DNA from 2 places in the Nonomuraea sp. NPDC004354 genome. Region 2 is predicted to be linked to the other one. Evidence: predicted binding sites of a transcription regulator. Region 2 holds the regulator's gene; the other holds the start of a gene.

Region 1 (7,078 bases), on a different contig from region 2:
CTGGCCGATGAAGTCGGCCAGGCGCTTGGGCCGCAGCGCCGCCTCGATCTGCAGCTCGTCGCCCTCGGCGTCGGGCGAGACCAGGTCACGTTCGATGCTCATGCCATCTCCCCGCCGCCGGGGCGCCCGCTTCCCGCCACCGCCGGCCTCATCGGACGCTCAGCGCCCTGAGCGCCGCCTTGAGCAGCACCGCCACCTGCGGCTGCCGGCCCGCGGCCACCTCGGCGTCGGCCTGCGGCCCCACCAGCGCGATCGCCTCGTCGGCGTCCCTGGTGGAGTAGCCGAGGCCGACCAGACCCGAGTGGACCTGCTCGCGCCACAGCGGCAGGGCGGCGTCGCCGTTGAGCGCGGCGTTGACCGCCTCCTCGGGCGTGCCGAGCTTGTCCTTCAACTCCAGCACGATGCGCTGGGCGCCCTTCTGGCCGATGCCGGGGATCCTGGTCAGCGCCTTGAGGTCGGCCGAGGCGACCGCGACGCGCAGCGAGTTGGGCGTGTGGACGGCCAGCATGGCCAGGGCCAGCTTCGGGCCCACGCCACTGGCCGTCTGGACGAGCTCGAAGACCGTGCGCTCGTCGTCGGTGGCGAAGCCGTACAGGGTGAGCGACTCCTCCCTGACGACCAGCGAGGTGGCCAGCCGGCCGGGCTCGCCGACCCGCAGGGTGGCCAGCGTGCCGGGTGTGCAGTGCACCAGCACACCCACCCCGCCGACCTCGATCACCGCCGAGTCGGGCGCGACGGCCGCCACGACCCCGGAAACCGACGCGATCACAGCGCACGTCCTCTCGATGCCTTGGCCAGCGCCTCGGCCAGTCTGTTCTGGGTGCCGCCGCGCCACACGTGGCAGATGGCCAGGGCGAGGGCGTCGGCCGCGTCGGCGGGCTTGGGCATCTCCGCCAGCCGCAGCAGCCTGGTGACCATGGTGCCGATCTGCTTCTTGTCGGCGGTGCCGCTGCCGGTGATGGCGGCCTTGACCTCCGAGGGCGTGTGCAGCGCCACCGGCAGGCCGCGCCTGGCGGCGCACAGCACGGCGATGCCCGCCGCCTGCGCGGTGCCCATCACGGTGCGGACGTTGTGCTGGGCGAAGACGCGCTCGACGGCCACCGCGTCGGGCCGCACGTCGTCGAGCCACCGCTCGATGCCGCGCTCGATGCCGACGAGCCTGGCGCCGAGCTCGTCGTCGGCGGAGGTGCGCACCACGCCGACGGCGACGAGCTTGAGCTGCGCGCCCGGGCGGCCCTCGACGGCCCCGAGGCCGCATCTGGTCAGCCCTGGGTCGACGCCCATCACCCGCACGGCCCGCCCTCCGTTCGCTGCCGAACATCTGTTCGGCAGCGAACTCTACCCTGGTTGGGCGGGCGGCGCACGGCGAACGCGCCTCGCTCCACGGCGCCGCCCGGCGGGCGCGGGCCCGAGCCGGACGATCAGAAGTAGTCGATCATGTACGGCGTGCCGGCGAACGCCGCGTCCAGCGCCTCGTCGAACTCCTCCGGGCCGGACAGCAGGCCGGCCGGGCGCAGCGTCGAGGTCGGGATCCCGGCGTACAGCGCCGACAGGCCGTTGACGGTGAAGCGCGGCCCCTGCCCCGTGGCGGCGCCGGCCGTACCGGAGCCGCCGGAGATCTCCAGCCGCCACGTGCCGCTGTTGGCCGGGCGCTCGGGGTCGTCGACCGTGATCACGGCGTGCGCCGAGACCACCGACGGGAAGCCTCGCCTGGCGATCGCCTCGGCCACGTCCACGACCCGGAACATCCACCTCGTCTGCTTGACCTGCTCCTTGGCCCGCTCGCGCACCAGCCACAGCACGGGGTCGTTCGGCGCGACCACGGCGGTGACCTTCTTGGCGATCGAGGAGGAGGTGCCGACCATGGCCCACAGCGCGCGGGCGGTCGCCTCCGAGCCGGCGACGAGGTTGTCGACGGCGATGTCGCCCCCGTCCCATCGGTAGGCGACGAACCCGTCGTCGGCCAGGTAGCGGAAGTCGTCATCCTCGTCGAGGTAGCGTCGCCAGGCGGCCTCGTCCCAGCAGATGGGCCCGCTGGCGCGGTTGGCGGCGTGGACGCGGCCGAGGATGGCGATCACCTCGGCGACGTCGTCGGGCTCCATCCTGCGTAGCTTGACCTGCTCGGCCGGGCCGATGGTGCGCAGCGCCTCGGGAGCGAGGGTCACCGCGTTCTCGGCGCCCGCGTGCTCCCAGCCGAGCGAACGGTAGATCGGCGTGGTGGCCGGGTAGAGGGCCGAGACGGCCTCGCCCAGCTCGGCCGCCCTGCCGAGGACGGCCCGCATGAGCCGCCTGCCCACGCCGCGTCCGCGGTCCTCGGGGTTGACGACCACACCCGCCACCCCGGCCATCGGCTGCGGCCTGCCGTGCCACCACTGGGTGAAACCGGGCAGGCGCGCGGCGGCGGCCACCCTCGAGCCGTCGAAGACGCCGAGGAAGCGTCCCTGCTCCAGGGTGGCCAGCGCCATTGCGCGCCAGTTGTCGGCGAGGTCGGCGGGCAACGGGCCGAAGGAGCGCTTGCGGGTGTCGAGGACGGCGTCGAGGTCGTCCGGGCTCAGATCACGAATTTCCACAGCAGGTCAACCTACGCACTGCGGGACATCCGCCGCGAGCCGTTTTCAGGCGTCGAGCTTCTCCATGATGTCGTCGCTGACGTCGAAGTTCGCGTAGACGTTCTGGACGTCGTCGCTGTCCTCGAGCGCGTCGATGAGGCGGAAGACCTTGCGCGCGCCGTCCTCGTCGAGCGGGACGTTGAGCGTCGGCAGGAAGCTCGACTCGGCCGAGTCGTAGTCGATGCCGGCCTCCTGCAGCGCCTTGCGCACCGGCACCAGGTCACCGGCCTCGGAGACGACCTCGAACGACTCGCCCAGGTCGTTGACCTCCTCGGCGCCCGCCTCGAGCACCGCGGTCAGCACGTCGTCCTCGGACAGCCCGTCCTTGGGGACGATCACGACACCCTTGCGGTTGAACATGTAGGCCACCGAACCGGGGTCGGCCAGCGAGCCGCCGTTGCGGGTGAGCGCGACACGGACCTCGGAGGCGGCGCGGTTGCGGTTGTCGGTCAGGCACTCGATGAGGACCGCGACACCGCCGGGGGCGTAGCCCTCGTACATGATGGTCTGCCAGTCGGCGCCGCCCGCCTCGAGGCCGCCGCCACGCTTGCGGGCGCGCTCGATGTTGTCGTTGGGCACCGAGTTCTTCTTCGCCTTGAAGATGGCGTCGAAGAGGGTGGGGTTGGCATCCGGGTCAGGGCCACCGGTCCTGGCCGCCACCTCGATGTTCTTGATGAGCTTCGCGAACAGCTTGCCGCGCTTGGCGTCGAGCGCGGCCTTCTTGTGCTTCGTCGTAGCCCATTTGGAGTGGCCGGACATGACCTAGAGCTCCCTCACCATGTTGACGAAATATTCATGCACGCGAGTGTCTCCGGTCAGCTCCGGATGGAACGATGTCGCGAGCAGCGGTCCCTGTCGGACCGCGACGATCCTATCCCCAGGGGGCGCGGTCGCCAGCACCTCGACGTCGGAACCCACCGATTCCACCCATGGGGCGCGGATGAAGACAGCGTGTACGGTGCCCCCCGCGAAGGACAGGTCGGCCTCGAAGGAGTCGACCTGGCGGCCGAAGGCGTTACGCCTGACCACCATGTCGATGCCGCCGATCGTCTGCTGGCCCTCGATGCCGTCCTGGATGCGGTCGGCCAGCATGATCATGCCGGCGCACGAGCCGTAGGCGGGCATGCCCTCCTTGACGCGCAGGCGCAGCGGTTCCAGCAGCTCGAAGATCTCGGCGAGCTTCCACATCGTGGTGGACTCCCCGCCGGGGATGACCAGCCCGTCGACGGCCTCGAGCTCGGCGATCCTGCGCACGGCCGTCGCCTCCGCCCCCGCCTCCTCCAGCATGCGGACGTGTTCGCGCACGTCTCCCTGGAGTGCGAGTACACCGATCTTGGGCACGGTCGTCCTTCCTTCGTGGTCCGGGTTCCCCTGATTCAACACCACGACGGGCCGTGCTCTTCCTACCGGGCGGCCTCCGCGGGCGTCGTCCTGGAGGAGGAGCACGGCCCGGTCGCCGCGGCGGGGAACCACGCAAGAACCCCCGCCACCGGGCCCGAGGGCAGGCGGCAGGGGTTCCGGACGTCGAGGCCGTCCCCGCGTGGTCTACGGGCGCTCGGTCTCGAGGCGGACCGTCTCCTCGATCGTCATCTCGGACGCCGCGCGCAGCGACGGGTCCATCGGGCGCAGGTACGTCTGCTGCACGCCGGGCACCCGGTCCTCCACCACGAACGTCGCCCTGGTGTAGACCTCCGACCCGGGCGTCCGCACCTGGGGCACGACCTTGAAGTCGGCCGACATCTGCTCCCGCTCGATCTTCGTCAGCACGTATCCGCGCTGGTTGTTGTAGAACTTGAGGTGCGGGTTGATCTTCAGGAACGGATGCGTGGCCGGGTCGGAGTCCTTCCCGTCACCGCCGGTGCTGATGGAGGTGGCCACCAGCTCCGCGCCCACGGACGGCCCCGTCGGGTCGTCGTAGTCCAGCTTCAGGTCGCTGGCCCAGTGAGCGTGGACGTCACCGGTGAGCACGACCGGGTTGCGCACCTTCGCGTCGATCCAGCCCTGGGCGATGCGCCGCCGGGAGGCCACGTAGCCGTCCCACGCGTCCTGGCTGGTGACCTTCGCCGGTCCCGCGTTGTTGTCGCGCTGGGCGAAGAAGACCTGCTGGCCGATGATGTCCCACTGGGCGCGCGAGTGGTGGAAGCCGTTGATCAGCCACTCCTCCTGCGCCGCGCCGGTGATGGACCGGGCCGGGTCCACCGCCGCCGGGCAGTCCCGGTAGCCGTCGCCGCACCCCTGGTCGTCGCGGTACTGCCGGGTGTCGAGCATGTGGAAGGTGGCCATCTGTCCCCACCGGATCCGCCGGTAGAGCTGCATGTCGATGCCCTGCGGGATGGAGGTACGGCGCAGCGGCATGTTCTCGTAGTAGGCACGGAAGGCCGCCTCGCGGCGCTGCAGGAAGTTCGGCTGCGGCACCTCGGGCTTCTCCGCCACCTCGTCGGCCCAGTTGTTGTCGAGCTCGTGGTCGTCCCACACGACCAGCCACGGCGCGGCGGCGTGGGCGGCCTGCAGGTCGGGGTCGGCCTTGTACTGCGCGTGGCGCTGCCGGTAGTTGGCGAGCGTCTCGGTCTCGGGACCCTCGTGGTGGCGGACGTTGCCGCCGGGGATGGTGTAGGTGTTCTTGGTGTACTCGTACTGGTAGTCGCCCAGGTGCAGGATCAGGTCGGGGTGCTCCTCGGCCAGGCGGCGGTAGCTGGTGAAGTAGCCGTGCTCGTACTGCGCGCAGGAGACGAACGCCATGGACAGCGCTCCGCCGTACGCCAGGGGGTGCGGGGCGGTGAGGGCGCGGCCGACGGGCGAGACGTAGGGGCCCACGCGGAAGCGGTACCAGTACTCCCGCCCTGACGACAGGCCGTCCACCTCGACGTGGACGCTGTGGCCCCACTCGGGGGCGGCCGTCGCGACACCGGCGCGGACGACGCGGCGGCAGCGCTCGTCGGCGTATACCTGCCACAGGACGAGGAAGGGACGCTGGGGCATGCCGCCCATGCCGTCCTCGGCGAGCGGCTGCTGGGCCAGGCGGGTCCAGATGACGAAGCCGCTGTGGTCGGGGTCACCGGAGGCGACGCCCAGCGTGAAGGGGTCCGACCTGAGACCGCGCGAGGCCAGGGTGGCGGCGCTCTCGGTGGCGGGGTCGGCGGCTGGGGCGGGGGCCGGGTCGGCCGGAGTGGCGGAGGCGGCGGCGGGGAGCGCGGCGGTGGCGCCCGCAGCTAACCCGGTGACGAGGAAGGAGCGGCGGTTGAGCTTGGACACGGGTGCTCCCGAGGCGATCTAGGGTGGGACGCCCGTAGCCTGGCCCAAGATCATGACCCCCTGGTTAACGCCATCTGTCACACAAAAGGCGATTTTTACCAAGGGTGCCGCGATTCACGGAAATTTCCTCCGTCCACCCCTGTCGCACCGGTGGCACGCGCGACCGATGGAGCGGCTCCCGCACGGCGGCGCCCCTGACGCCCGCCAAGCGGACTCCTGGCCCACGCCCCGCGCCCAAGGCCAGGCGGGGTCCGGGCCGGTTCCAGGACCGGGACCGGGCCGGGAGCAAGGGACACGAGCCGCGGGACGGGGGTAAGGGCGGCAGGGCGGGAGTCGGGGGCCGATGCCGGGGTCGGCCCGGGCTGGTGCCCGGCTCGGGCCGGTGTGGTCTGGGGCCGGGCCGGGGGCAAGGGCCGGGAGTCGGGGAGCAGGGAGCCCGGGCCCCTGGGCTCAAGGGCAAGGGGGGCCGGTGGCAAGAGGCCAAGGGACGGGGGACGTGGGGCGGCGCCGGGCCGAGGCCGAGGGCCGGGGGCGGAGGCAGAGGGCGGAGGCAGAGGGCGGAGGCAGAGGGCGGAGGCAGAGAGCCGGGGGCCGGGAGCTTGGAGCGGGGGTCTGGGGTGGGCCGGGCCCTTGCTGGTCCTTTCAGCGAGGCGCATGACCAGCCACCAGCCAGTACGCGGAAAGGGCCAGCCGTCACCGGGCCTTGAGCGGGGCGTGGAGGGCCCTCGACGGGCACCGAGGATCCGGGGTGCCGGGCGGCCGGGTCGCGCGAGAAGCGGCACGAAGAGGCCGCACCACGAACAGGAAGAGGGCGCGGCGCGCAGAGGGCGCGGCGCGAACCCAGCAGAGGGGCGGAGCGAAGAGGGAGCGGCACGAAGTAGGCGCGACGGGAAGAGGGGGCGGGGCAAGGAGAGGGCGGCACGAAGTAGGCGCGACGCGAAAAGGTCGCGGCGAGGAGGCGGCACGAAAAAGCGGCACCCCCGAGGGGATGCCGCTCAGTCGCGGGAGGGCGGGCCTACCAGCCGCGCTCGGCCAGGCGGTGCGGCTGCGGGATCTCGTCGACGTTGATGCCGACCATCGCCTCGCCGAGGCCGCGCGACACCTTGGCGACGACGTCGGGGTCGTCGTGGAAGGTGGTGGCCTTGACGATCGCCGCCGCCCGCTTGGCGGGGTCGCCCGACTTGAAGATGCCGGAGCCGACGAACACGCCCTCGGCG
Region 2 (7,078 bases):
ATCGCGCAGTACTGGTCGGCCATGTGGGTCGGCGGCAGGATCGCCTTCCTGGCCGACCACGAGGGCGTCGGCAACCTCTACTCCGCCCTGCCCGACGGCTCCGACCTGCGCCGGCACACCCAGCACGAGGAGTTCTACGCCCGGCACGCCGCCACCGACGGCACCCGGGTGATCTACAGTCACGCGGGCGACCTGTGGGCGCTCGACTCCCTGGACGGCGAGCCGTACCGGCTGGAGGTCAGGCTGGGCGGGCCCCGGCCCGCGCGGGCCACCCGCCCGGCGCCCAGCAGGGCCGCCGACTTCGCGCCCGACACGACCGGCCGGGCGAGCGCCGTCGAGATCCGCGGCACCGCCCACTGGGTCACCCACCGGGACGGACCCGCCGGCGTGCTGCGCGCCGAACCCGGCGTCAGGGTACGGCTGCCGCGCGTGCTCGGCGAGGACGGCCTGGCCGTCTGGATCAGCGACGCGACCGGAGAGGACGCGCTGGAGATCGGCCGCCCCGGCGGCGAGATCCGCACGCTGGCCTCCGGACAGCTCGGGCGCGTCCTCGACCTGGCCGTCGCACCCGACGGCAAGCACGTCGCGCTGGCCAGTCACGACGGGCGCCTGCTCGTCGTCGACACCACGACCGGCGCGACCAGGGAGCTCGACCGGACGGCCAACGGCGACATCGACGGCATCACCTTCTCGCCCGACTCCGCCTGGCTGGCCTGGTCGCACCCGCACCACGAGCCGCTGCGCCAGATCAAGATGGGCCGCGTCGACGGCACCTCCGTCATCGAGGTGACCTCGCAGCGCTTCAGCGACTACGCCCCGGTCTTCACCAAGGACGGCAAGCACCTGGCGTTCCTGTCGATCAGGACGTTCGACCCCGTCTACGACGCGCACGTGTTCGACCTGTCCTTCCCCGCCGGAGCCAAGCCGTACCTGGTGCCGCTGCAGGCGACCACGGCCTCGCCGTTCGCCCCCTCACTGGAGGGCCGCAGCTTCAACGGCGCCGAGTCCGACACGCCGTCGTCGCCCGACACCCCCGACGGCGGGAAGGACAAGAAGGCCAAACCCGCCACCGAGGTGGACGCCGAGGGGTTGCCGGCCCGCGTCGTCGCCGTCCCCGTCCCCGCCGGGCGCTACTCCAACCTGCGCACCGCCAAGGACGCCCTGCTGTGGCTGCGCCACCCGCTGGCCGGCGAGCTCGGCGACGGCAACGAACGCGAGGAGGTCGTGCTGGAGCGCTACGACCTCAAGAAGCGCGCCAAAGCGGAGATCGCCAAGGACGTCCGTGCCTTCGAGGTCAGCGGCGACGGCACCCGCCTGGTCACCAACGGCAAGAACGGCCTGCAGACCCGCGCGGCGAGCGAGGGCGACGAGGTCGTCGGCGTCGACCTCGACCGCATCACCGTCACCATCGACCCGGTCGCCGAATGGCGGCAGTCCTACCACGAGGCCGGGCGGCTCATGCGCGACCACTACTGGCGCGCGGACATGGACGGCGTCGACTGGGCGGGCACGCTGGCCCGCTACGCCCCGCTCGTCGAGCGGATCGGCGCCTACTCCGAGCTGATCGACCTGCTGTGGGAGGTGCAGGGCGAACTGGCCACCTCCCACGCCTACGCCCGGCCCAACGGCGCCGCCGTCGACCCCAAGCGGCGCCAGGGACTCCTCGGCGCCGACCTCGCCCTCCGCGACGGCGCCTGGGTGGTGGACAGGATCCTGCCCGGAGAGTCCTCCGACCACGCCGCCCGCTCGCCGCTGCTGGCCCCCGGCGTCGCCGTACGCGAGGGCGACGCGATCGTCGCCGTCGGCGGCCGGCCCGTCGACCAGGTGCGCGGCCCGCAAGCCCTCCTCGCCGGAACGGCCGAGCAGCCGGTCGAACTGACGATCAGGCCCGCCTCGGGCGGCGACACCCGGCGCGTGGTCGTGACACCGCTGGCCGACGACACCGCGCTCCGCTACCACGACTGGGTCGAGAGCCGGCGCGCCTACGTTCGGCAGGCCTCCGGCAACCGGCTCGGCTACCTGCACGTACCCGACATGGTCGCCAGCGGCTGGGCGCAGTTCCACCGCGACCTGCGCACCGAGATGCCGCAGGAAGGCCTCGTCGTGGACGTACGCGGCAACAGCGGGGGCCACACCTCCGAACTGGTGCTGGAGAAGCTGTCACGCAAGGTGAGCGGCTGGGCGATCTCGCGCGGGTACGAGCCGATGCGCTACCCCGAGGACTCGCCGCGTGGCCCCGTCGTCGCCGTCACGGACGAGTTCGCGGGATCCGACGGGGACATCGTCAGCGCCGGGATCAAGAACCGGAACATCGGTCCGCTCATCGGCACCCGCACCTGGGGCGGGGTGATCGGCATCGACGGGCGGTACCAGCTGGTCGACGGAACGGTCGTCACCCAGCCCCGGTACGCGTTCTGGCTGGACGGCGAGGGGTGGAACATCGAGAACTACGGCGTCGACCCTGACATCGAGGTGGTGATCACACCGCAGGACCGGGTGGCGGGGCGGGACCCGCAGCTGGAGAAGGCGGTGGAACTGGCGCTGGCGGCACTCGACCAGCAACCGGCGGCCACACCGCCCGACCTTCCCCCAACCCGCAACTGACGGGCCGCTGAGCGGGGTCGCGCGCGGGCCCCGGCAGTGCCGGAGACCGGACGTTCCGTGTGGTCGGCACTGCCGGGGGCCGGACGTTCCGTGCGGTCGGCGCTGCTGGGCCTGACCGTCTACGGTTGGAGCTGTCGGGGCCGCCTCTCGTGCGCGGCTCAGCGGGCACCACGGGAGGCTGATCCCGGCGCCGCTCCAACCGGCATCGCTCCTACCGGCATCGCTCCTACCGGCATCGCTCCTACCGGCATCGCTCCAATCGGCGCCGCTCCAACCGGCATCGCCTGCGTCTCGTCGCGCCGCTTCCCTCCCGAGAACGCCCACCCTCGAGAACGCCCACCCTCGAGAACGCCCACCCCCGAGAACGCCCACCCCCGAGAACGCTCAGCGCCCCGGAGGTGCCGGGTGTCGCGGTGCGACCCCGGCTGTCCGAAATCAGAGTGCTCGTGACGAGCCTCGGCCTCAGCAGGGTCCGGCAAGGGATCGCGACGAGTAGGGCGTATCGGGGTCCGGCGACCAGACCCGGGCCAGGCGGTCCAGGATCTCCGCCAGCGTCTCCGTCGACGTCGCGAAGTTGACCCGTACGTAGGTCTCCCCGCCCGGTCCGAAGGCGGCGCCGTCACTCACCAGGATCCGCGCCTCCCTCTCCAGCGCCTCCGCCATCCCCGGCCGTCGCATGTCCAGCCATGCCAGATAGGTCGCCTCCGGCATCGCGTACCCCGGCACCCGCTCGGCGATCAGACGCCGGTTGCGGTCCAGGGCCGCCATGGTGTCGCGCAGCCACCCGTCGCCGTGCCTCCACGCGGCGACCGTGGCCTCGACGCCGAAGATGTTCGCCCCGCCGTACAGGAAGGCGGGCTGCGACTGGAGCGCGTCGCGGACCCGTGCCGAGCCGACGTGGGCCAGCGCGCAGCGGATACCGCCGAGGTTGAAGGCCTTGGTCGCGGAGGTCAGCGTGACCGTGCGTTCGGGCAGGATCGTGGCGAACGGGATGTGCGTGGCGGGCGAGTAGACCAGGTCGGCGTGGACCTCGTCGGCGATGACCAGCACGTCGTGCCGTTCGGCCTGCTCGGCCACGGTGGTGAGCTCGTCCCTGGTGAAGACCTTTCCTGTGGGGTTGTGCGGGTTGACCAGGACGAGCGCGCGGCAGCCGGCCAGATCCGCCAGGTCGGTGTGCAGCGTGCGGCCCATCTCCTCGATCGTGCCGAGGAAGGGCGGGTACGCCGGAACCTGCATGGCGATCCTGTCACCGGGTTCGGTGGCGAGATGAAGGACCACCTGGAGCGCCTGGTTGAGATCGGAGAAGGTGCGGACGGCTGCCGGGTCGGCGGGCCAGTCGTACCGGGTGAGCATGCGCTCGGCGAAGGTCTCCGCCAGCGGTCCGGCCTGCGGGTCGGCGGCCCAGGTGGGGTAGCCGAGGTCCCCGCGGGCACGCCGCTGGAGTGCCTCGACGATCGGGGGAGCGGTGGCGAAGTCCATGTCGGCGATCCAGCAGGCGATGACATCGGGACCGGCGCTCGCCCATTTCAGGCCGTCCTTGGCGGGCGGGGGGAAGAAGTCGTCCACCCGATCAGTGTCACCCAGACCCGGGAAATGTCCGATGGGCCGGGATTGCCGGAAATCGAACGCATCGGTGTCGCCGAGCGTCGGAGGGTTCTGTGCGACCAGCTCGCGCCCGAGTCCGGATAGCGGGATGCCTGGAAGAGCCCTCGCACCAACGCATGAAGAGATGGCCAGTCCGTTCCCCGAACTGTGGGCTGGGGTTCGGACGCGCGCCCCTCGATGGGTACGGCTCCACCCGGCCCGTCGGCATCCGGCCGCCGACGTGCACGACTGGGCCGCCGGTCGGGTCGCTGCTCCGTGCGTAACGTCGGTCGCGGGTCGGGTGATGTTCCACCCGAAGGCGTCGCTCGCGGGTAGGAGCCGGGATCCGCGCGTGGGCATCGGCATGCGGAGGCGGCGTACAGCCAGGCGACAGGCCATTCCGGGCGTCGGCGTGCGGAAGCGACGGACACTCAAGCGACACGGCATTCCGGACTGGGCAGGGCTGTGTCGGTCCCACCGGCCAGGGCTACGCCGGCTCGATCGACCCTCGGGAAAGGTGAGGGCCGATCGAGCGGCGAGATGCGGTCAGAGGCGGCGCAGGACTGCGACGACCTTGCCGAGGACGCTGGCCTCGTCGCCGGGGATCGGGTCGTAGTTGGCGTTGTGCGGCACCAGCCAGACGTGGCCGTCCTTGCGCTTGAACGTCTTCACCGTCGCCTCGCCGTCGATCATGGCTGCCACGATGTCACCGCTCTCGGCCACCGGCTGCTGCCGTACGACCACCCAGTCGCCGTCAGCGATCGCTGCCTCGATCATCGAGTCACCCGCGACCTGGAGGAGGAAGAGGGTGCCCTCGCCGACGAGCTGCTTGGGCAGCGCGAAGACGTCTTCCACACTTTCCTCGGCGAGGATGGGGCCACCGGCGGCGATGCGACCGACCAGGGGAACGTAGGCGGCCGTCGGCCTGCTCACCTGCGACTCGACCTCGCTGGCATCGGGGTCGACCCACAGCACGGGCTCACCCGGCAGCCTCACCTCAAGGGCGCGAGGGCGGTGCGGGTCACGCCTCAGGTAGCCCTTGCGCTGCAACGCGGTCAGCTGGTGAGACACGCTGGACGTGCTGGTCAGCTGCACGGCCTCGCCGATCTCACGCATGGACGGCGGATAGCCGCGCTGCTGGACGGAGTCGCGAATCACCTCAAGGATCTTGCGTTGCCTGGGCGTCAGGCCCAGTGAGTCGCGACGGCGGACCGCAAGGTCGCTGACGCCGTTGCCGTCATTCGGCTCGCTCATGCTTTCCTCCTCGCCCGGCGGCCTGCCTCACCGGCCCACCCTTCCGGTCCGTGGTCTTCATGTCGCACACAGCGACCGTACCGCCGATGGAGATCAACTTCAAACAATTGTTCGAGTCTTCCTCGAAATCGTCGGTGACGTGGTGTACAACATCGTACGGGAGTTCGATCGACACCGTGTTCGATTCACTGATCTTTGTTTGACCTTTTCCTTGGGTCGACGGTGGCGGGAGGTCATCAGTGCGGGCGACCACGACGACAGATTCGACCGGCCAAGACGAGCAACTCACCCTGATCGCCGACATCACCAGGGAGGAGTGCGGGCGCCCTGCCGTACCAGGAGACCGGCGCCTCCGCCTGGTCCCTCCACCCCGAGGTACGGCAGGCCAGGACAAGCAGATCGGCGGACGGCCCGCGGGGCCGCGCGAGGTTGGGGGTGGACGGTTTGCCGGGTCGCGAGGGGCATCGGGCGGACAGTCCACGGGACCACGCGGGGCAGGAGGCGGGCGGTTGCGGGTCGTCCGCGACCAGGGGGTGGCGGGGCCGGGTGTGCGGGAGGGTGCGCCCGGCCCGGCAGACGACAGCACAGATACGGGGGCGGCGATGAACGGCAGGCGAGAGCGGAAGGCGCGCGCAGACGCCCGGTCGGGCGGGACGGGGCGCGGAGATGGCCGGTCGGGTGGGACGGGTCGCGGTGACGGCCGGTCCGGCGGGACGGGTCGCGGTGACGGCCGGTCGGGTGGGACGGGGCGCGGTGACGGCCGGTCGGGTGGGACGGGTCGCGGTGACGGCCGGTCGGGTGGGACGGGTCGCGGTGACGGCCGGTCGGGTGGGACGGGTCGCGGTGACGTGGCGCGTGGCGGGCGCGAGCCGCAGCGGCTCACGTCAAGGGGCAAGAGCGGCGGCCTGCGTGGCGGGTGGCGGCTTCGGGGCAGGCGGCGACCTGGCGCGATGGACGGCGGTCCTGGGAGGCCCGCGCCACAAGGGCGCGAGGCTCCCCCTGACGCCGCGCACGCGCAGGCCGGTAGGGGTCGGCCGGGCGACACGCCGACCGCGAACCTGCAGACGAAAGAACCGGGACCGGGGGCACGCCGTGTGCGGGAGGCGCTCGCACGCCCTGGACGAGCAGGGGCGACGCGTTCAAGCCGCGATGGTCAGGGGCAGTCGCTCCGGGGTCGGGCTCGCATAGGAGAGATGGCCGCGGCTTCGGCTTGGGAGAGGTGGTCGGTCTCCGGCCGGGTTCGGACGGGAGAGACGGCCGCGGCTTCGGCCTGGGAGGGGCAGCCTGTCTCCGGTCGGGCTCGCATAGGAAAGACGGTCGCGGCTTCGGCGTGGGAGGCGCAGGAGCTCTCTGGCCGGGCACGCACGGGACAGGTGGATGGGGGTTCGGGTCGCGTGGGGCAGGCGGTCGCGGGTCCGGCTCGCCGGGCGCAGGTCGTCGAGGCGGGGGCGGGGGAAAGGCCTGGAACGGTCCGCGCGCAAGAGCAACGGGCGGGTACGGGTCGTGGCAGGCGGCCGCGGTCGGGCGCGCGCCACACGCGGGGAGCGCTTCGGGTGGTCGCGCCGGAGGAGCGACAGTCGAGGAGGCAGACGGGGGAGCGACAACCAAGAAGGTCGGAGGGGGAGCGACAGGCGAG

What was found. Region 2 encodes LexA, which represses DNA repair genes until DNA is damaged. Its sites were predicted from a motif close to TCGAACANNTGTTCGA; they were not measured.
Region 1: a site for LexA is predicted at 1,314-1,329, ahead of ruvC (crossover junction endodeoxyribonuclease RuvC). Genes of this name have one in related genera too.

Annotation. Positions count from the first base shown of each region.
Region 1 is NZ_JBSGDV010000010.1:56,828-63,905, forward strand. It holds gene ruvB (Holliday junction branch migration DNA helicase RuvB) at 1-102, opposite strand, end outside; gene ruvA (Holliday junction branch migration protein RuvA) at 149-769, opposite strand; gene ruvC (crossover junction endodeoxyribonuclease RuvC) at 766-1,293, opposite strand; gene ACWENQ_RS25955 (GNAT family N-acetyltransferase) at 1,422-2,570, opposite strand; gene ACWENQ_RS25960 (YebC/PmpR family DNA-binding transcriptional regulator) at 2,616-3,368, opposite strand; gene pdxT (pyridoxal 5'-phosphate synthase glutaminase subunit PdxT) at 3,372-3,896, opposite strand; gene ACWENQ_RS25970 (alkaline phosphatase D family protein) at 4,155-5,861, opposite strand; gene pdxS (pyridoxal 5'-phosphate synthase lyase subunit PdxS) at 6,877-7,078, opposite strand, start outside.
Region 2 is NZ_JBSGDV010000003.1:867,234-874,311, reverse strand. It holds gene ACWENQ_RS14660 (S41 family peptidase) at 1-2,604, shown strand, start outside; gene ACWENQ_RS14655 (MalY/PatB family protein) at 3,067-4,170, opposite strand; gene lexA (transcriptional repressor LexA) at 4,735-5,442, opposite strand.